One region of the Brevibacillus sp. AG genome, then DNA from elsewhere that is predicted to be linked to it. Evidence: a T-box and tRNA genes for the amino acid it is inferred to sense, from the RefSeq annotation. Region 1 holds a T-box; the other holds one or more tRNA genes.
The links. The T-box of region 1 lies ahead of ileS (isoleucine--tRNA ligase). A T-box ahead of a tRNA ligase gene usually reads a tRNA of that ligase, here a tRNA-Ile.
Positions count from the first base shown of each region.

Region 2: it has a tRNA-Ile gene. The T-box ahead of ileS (isoleucine--tRNA ligase) is inferred to sense a tRNA for this amino acid. The anticodon was not compared.

Region 1 covers NZ_JAQMYO010000002.1:322,613-326,032, reverse strand. Annotated here, with positions in the region: gene ileS (isoleucine--tRNA ligase) at 1-1,759, opposite strand, end outside; T-box leader at 1,806-2,074, opposite strand; gene POF51_RS06545 (DivIVA domain-containing protein) at 2,165-2,656, opposite strand; gene POF51_RS06540 (YlmH family RNA-binding protein) at 2,757-3,420, opposite strand, start outside.
Region 2 covers NZ_JAQMYO010000002.1:86,237-89,656, reverse strand. Annotated here, with positions in the region: gene POF51_RS05625 (hypothetical protein) at 199-1,065, opposite strand; tRNA gene POF51_RS05620 (tRNA-Val) at 1,439-1,514, opposite strand; tRNA gene POF51_RS05615 (tRNA-Ile) at 1,540-1,616, opposite strand; gene POF51_RS05610 (phosphatidylglycerophosphatase A family protein) at 2,035-2,628, opposite strand; gene POF51_RS05605 (alpha/beta hydrolase) at 2,809-3,420, shown strand, end outside.

The DNA of each region.
Region 1 (3,420 bases):
CAAAGCCGTGGCTCAAGACGGATTTGTAAGGAGCTGTGCCATACACGGCAACACCCGTCGAGAGAGAAGAGTTGAACCAGCCACGATACTGGTCAGAGCCTTCCAGATACATGTCAGCCGGCCAAGCAATGCCTCTTTCGCGCAAAACAGCCTGGTGGCTGGAACCGGAGTCGAACCAAACGTCCATAATATCCGTTTCTTTGCGGAATTCCTTGCAATCGCACTTGGTGCAAGAAAGCCCTTCTGGAACCAGCTCATTTGCTTCACGGGAGAACCATACTTTCGATCCTTCTTTGCGGAACAGATCAGCAACATGGGTGATCGTCGTGTCGTTAATGATCGGTTCGTTACACGATTTGCAATAGAAGATTGGAATCGGTACACCCCATACACGCTGACGGGAAATGCACCAGTCGCCACGATCCGCGATCATGTTTGCCAGACGAGTTTCTCCCCAATGAGGAATCCATTTTACATTTTTAATCGCTTCGAGCATTTGCTCACGGAATCCGTCGATAGACGCGAACCATTGCTCTGTCGCCCGATAGATAACCGGTTTTTTCGTACGCCAGTCATGTGGGTAGGAGTGCGTGAAGAAATTGAGCTTCAAGAGTGCTCCGGTTTCTTTCAGCTTTTCTGTAATCACTTTGTTGGCATCTTCGTAGAACAGACCTTCAAAGCCTGGAGCCTCATTGGTCATTTTACCTTCGTGATCCACTGGGCAAAGGACGCCCAAATTGTATTTTTGACCAATGTTAAAGTCATCTTCCCCGTGTCCTGGAGCAGTATGAACGCAACCAGTACCTGCATCTAAGGTTACATGCTCACCCAGGATGAGTGGAGACTTGCGATCGTAGAATGGATGCTGAGTTTCTACGCCTTCCAGTTCTTGACCTTTAAAGGTCGCGAGAATCTCTACGCCTTCCCAGCCAATTTCTTTGCTCGCGGCTTCAATCAGACCGTTGGCTACCAGGAATTTGCGGCCATCTACCTTCACTACGTTGTACTCGAGTTCAGGATGCAGGCTGATTGCAAGGTTTGCTGGCAATGTCCACGGAGTCGTTGTCCAGATAACAACGCCTGTTTCTGTGTCCAACTTGCCTTTTCCATCTGCTACCTGGAAGCTGACGTAAATAGAAGGAGAGCGCTTATCTTTGTATTCGATTTCTGCGTCAGCCAGAGCCGTCTCAGAAGACGGAGACCAGTACACGCAGCGCAGTCCTTTGTAAATATACCCCTTTTTCGCCATTTCGCCGAATACGCGAATTTGGTTGGCTTCATACTCAGGCAGGAGTGTCACATATGGGTTTTCCCAATCTCCGCGAACACCCAGACGCTTGAATTGGTCGCGTTGCTTGTCGATATAGGACCACGCATACTCTTCACAGCGCTGACGGAAATCGTTCACTTCGATGCTACGACGATCCAACCCTTGTGCATTGATGATCGCTTGCTCAATCGGCAAACCATGTGTATCCCAACCTGGGATGTACGGCGCATAAAATCCTGCCATGGATTTGTAGCGAACGATGAAGTCCTTGAGGATTTTGTTCAGTGCGTGACCGATATGGATATCTCCATTCGCATACGGAGGGCCATCATGCAAGACAAAAGACGGGCGGTCTTTTGTACGATCTAGCACTTGTTGATAAATATTTTGCTCTTCCCATACCGCTTGCATCTGTGGCTCGCGGCTTGGTAAATTTCCGCGCATGGGGAAATCTGTTTTTGGTAGCGCTAAGGTTTTGCTGTAATCCATGGCCTGATTCACTCCTTAAATAAATAAAAGCTTTCACTCATCCCCAAAAAGGGACGAGAGAAAGCTCCCGTGGTACCACCCTGATTGAACAAACCCGTACGACAAAAAAACCTGCATCGGATTCGTTCCACTTCACTCATTCGTAACGGGAATGACGCGCTCACTTACTCACCTGTTTAACCATCAAGGTTTTCTGGGCTTTCGGATATTGAACTCCCGGGTGATTTTCTGTGAAAGCAACTGGCCGGGTTTTCACCTTTTCCCGACTCTCTAGGCAGTGCTGGCTCACGTACTCTTCCCGTTCATCGTCTATGATTTGTATAAGCCTGTTCAACTACTATAAGTGCTTTATTTCGAAAAAGTTGTCTTTCATTATAATACCATCATTGCTCGAACGTCAATGATTTATTCAACTGTTACAGGAGAATCAACTTGTGGCTGTTCAATGTTATCCCAATCGCCATTCTCCAGCATTTCCAACTGTGCTTCCAAAAGCGTCCGAAAGCGCATTCGGTAAACCGAAGCACGTTTTTTTAATTCTTCGATTTCGATTGCGATTTTGCGCGACTTCGCCAATGCTTCATTGACGATTCGGTCTGCATTTTTCTCGGATTCCTTTAAGATGAGCTGCGCTTCCTTGCGGGCATTCGACTTCACGTCTTCCGCTGTCTCCTGCGCGACCAGAATCGACTTGCTCAAATTTTCTTCCAAGCTCTTATAGTAATCTACGCGCTCATTCAAAATGGCTACGCGCTCTTCCTGTTCTTTTTTCTCTTTTATCAAGAGCTCAAAATCTTTGATCACCTGATCGAGAAACTCGTTCACTTCGTCAATGTTATACCCACGAAAGCCTGTGCTGAATTCCTTATTGTGTATATCCAACGGCGTTAATGGCACATGAACCCCCCACTTTTCCCGATAATTCGTCTTCAATCATTTCGACAGGATTAGCTGTGTTTCCTGCCGTATTTTACAATTTTTTGCGCCTTGGTCCATCTTATGTAACCAGTCCGACAATCATGCGAAGTCTTCCGCTGCGTGTTGGACCTGCTACCTCAAGAACTTTGAACCGACCATAACCTGCAAGAGATACCATATCACCCATCTCGAGTTGATAAGATGGGTCTTCGATTACTTTCCAGTTGATTTTTACTTTTCCTGCTCGAATTGGCACCAGTGCTTTTGCGCGAGACATATTGTGTACTTCTCCGATGATCGCGTCAATTCGCGGTGATGGCACGGTGATCGTTTTCTCTACAAACTTGGGTGCTGGTGGTGTAAACGCCTCCCATGCTACCCGCTCAAATTGAACAGATGTCCGATGAATTTGCGTCACCTGCCCACAGACAAAATCAGCGACTTCCTCTGCTACAATCGCGTAGCTGCCAGCTGAATCTGTCAGCATATCTCCGAATTTCTCCCGCTTCATCCCGACGCCCAGCATCGCCCCCATCACATCTCGATGCTCCAGCACATGAAAGCGCTGATCAACCTTGATTGCCAATAAGGTAAGGCGATAATCCTCAAGCTCGACTGGGAGGTACTCCGGATGGATGATGATACGTACACGCTCGGCACCCTCGTAGCCTCCATAAGGAGAAACCTTTACATCGCTTACTTGTGAAGATAGACTCTGAAAAATCATCAACTGCCTAGGGTCT
Region 2 (3,420 bases), 240 kb from region 1:
TGGGATTTTTAAGTGGTATTCGGAAGATGACCTTTCTGCTTTAGAAATTCTATACTTCTTCATGCTCATCAATCTACTTCTTGTTGATTTTAGTGATAGGTAGAACATCTATGATATTCTCTAGACAGGCAGATGAACATTAAAAAGAAGACTATCCCAAATTCAAGAAAATGACTGAGGGATAGTCTTCTTTTGCCTTTATTCTTTTTCTTCTACCTTTTCAATAACCCAATCGCCTTCGCCATCATTTTCACGATTTGAAGATATCTTGTTGTTTTTATTGTTTTTGGAGCTGTCTTCTTTACCAAAATAAGCAACTACTTTTTCACCCTTACCGCGCTGGAGCAATAAGAGTGCCTTTTTTTCATTCTCATGTACCAATATCAAAGGAACACTATCTCCACCCTTTTTGGGGAATTCTACTGATTGGATAAATAATGAGGTAACATCTCTAGAGGTTAAAGAACCTGGAGGTTGCTCTTTTAGTGATTCATATTGAGAACTATCACAAACAATCCACTCATCCTTATTTAAATTGTGTGCTTCCATGATGTCATCCCAAGTATTTTCTAACTGCTCTTGATATTCTGCTGAACGTAAATGTTGAATGTCACCCTTTTTGGAGCTTGATTCTTCAGCACGCTCTGGCGCAATTGCTTCCTGACCCTTTTTAAGTTTATCCTCACTGAACTCCTTGACATGATCTCCATTGTTATCTTCTATTCGATGTACAGCATTTACCTCCCAATTACTACTCTTTTTCTTATTTGGATGGTCTTCTGTGATTGATACCCTAAAACCATTTCTTGAGTTGGATGCCTTATCTAAATATTCACCATCTCGGAATACTTCGTAATAAACCTTTACAGATTTAACATCTCCTTCACCTCTTGTAAATCCATACACATCTGTAACCGTATCAAGTGGATCACCATCGTAAACATCTATACCGTAAGCATCGAACCAAACATCTTCTGAATACGCACTTGCAAAATTAGAAAGCCCAATAACCCCAAGGAGGGTCGTAGTTGCTAAAGATGCAGCTACAATTTTTTTGACCTTCATTCTTGCCATTCCTTTCCGTTGTAAATTCTTATATTTGTTATGACGCATAAGTTGTTTTTACGTTTCAGTGGTATTTTTTTCACTTCACAATAATTGTCCCTCTTATAATTACCTAAAATTTACCATACAAATATAACGTAGCACATATTTATATCTTTGTATATATTTACCATATACACTTCTGAATGTCAGTTAATTCCACTAATTAAGCATCATGATCGGGTACTGGTCTTCATGATTTTCTACATTGTTTTTTGACTTCTTTTGACTCGATTCACTATTCATCGTAGAATATGGAGGGTAGTGACTGTGGCTAATCAAAAGCATAAAATAAAAAACCCTTGATTCCTCAAGGGTTCTAACGTTCATACTATGGTGATCCGGACTGGGTTCGAACCAGCGACCCCCACCCTGTCAAGATGGTGCTCTCCCAACTGAGCTACCGGATCATGGGATATGTGTGTGATCGTTTAATGGTGGGCCCTGTAGGACTCGAACCTACGACCAATCGGTTATGAGCCGACCGCTCTGACCAACTGAGCTAAGGGCCCGAATCGTATCGGACGTCGATCACATTTATTACTATACAGCATCGTAAAATGGATTTCAAGAGGAAATGAATAATTTCTTGTAAAAATTTTCACTCGTACCAAAAGAACACTAAGAAACCCAGTGATATCAGTCTTGCTTTTACCATGTAAAAAGCCTAGTCATCTCGTTTCAGCTATATGTGCTTACCCAAGACCCAACAAAAAAGCCATTCCCCACCGCTGCGACCCACATCCCCCCTACTAAACATGGGGATTACCTACTTGATGGCATCACATCAAACATGACGCCATCAAGCATATGAGCTACACCGGTAAAGAATTGGCTTCTGCCAGTCTAAAGGCGATCCAATAAAGGGTACAACAACAAACAAGATAATTAGGTAATGATCGAGACAAACTTCCTCATCGCAACCCTAACCTACCCCGCCTGCTCCGTCCCTTTCCCTTTCTCCTCGACACGCAGCTCGGCTTCCTGTTGCTTCAACGCCTCACTTCGTGTCAACTCTGCCTCCTGCTCATCTCTCATCCGATGGGCCATCCGGCTAGATGCATTGGCTGCCACGCTCGCCACGAGGTCGTCCAAAAATGTGTGAACACGTCCCTCTCCCGACTTGGTATCCAGCCTTTTAATCACCCCGACCTTGTGCTTATCCAAATGGCCAAAGGTGGTCACCGCGATACTTCCATATCCAAATACGGAGCCTAGCGCCAATGTTTCGTCGCATCCGAACAGTCCTTCATCTGACGCGATGATAGATTGGAGCGGCTCGGACAAGAGGCCCTTCTCTGCTAACGTATCCAACTCAACGCCAACCAGGATGGCGTGCTGCATTTCCCTTTTTTCCAAGACCGCTTTCACGCTCTCTATGCACTGCGCCATCGTGAGATCTGGATGGTAAGGCGATTGCATGAGATAGACGATCTCTGCGATATCATCCATCGTCACTCCGCGTTCTGCCAAACGTGCGAGAGCAGCGTTTCTGACTTCGATGCTGTGTACTTGCTTCTTCATATAAGAGACAACCCCTTCCACAAATCGAGTGAAGTCGTTTCCTACCATAGTATCACACGCTGACCAAATTGCGACAATCTTTCGCCCACAGCCTGACTGACCCTGCACCCAAACTGTTGGGCATGCCCGCTCACTCCTGTATAATAATGAACAGAAGATCCCAATAAGGAGGACACCGCAGTGGCCCTTGAGGAAATCATCTTGGAAAGCCGGCATTTGGGGACGCCGGAAAAGCTGATTATCTACACACCCCAACGCTACTCGCCGCTCTACTCATATCCAGTCCTTTATGTGCAGGACGGAGAAGATTACTTGGCAATGGGCAGGATGGCTTCTTTACTAGATCAATTGAATCGGGACAAAGAATTGCCTGATATCATCGCTGTCTTTCTCCCGGTCGAGAAAAGCAAACGGAACGACCGCTATCATCCGGATGGCAAGGAGCATATGGCCTACCGTCGCTTCCTCGCCGATGAAGTCGTGAGCTATGTCGATACGCATTACTCCACACATCCTTTGGGGAACGCACGAACACTTCTTGGCGAATCTTTGGGCGGGGTTGTCTCTCTGTTCACTGCTCTTCACTATCCACATACGTTTGGACAAGTTGCCTGCCAGTCGATTGCCATGGACGCAAAGTTAAATCGTCTGATAGCTGACGCTGAATTTTCCGTGCCGCAGACCATTTATTTGGAGATCGGGACGGAGGAAACGGCAGTAAGCACAGGCCGCGGTACATTGAATCTTCTAGCGGCCAATGAAGAACTGCGCGAGATTTTGGGCACGAAAAAA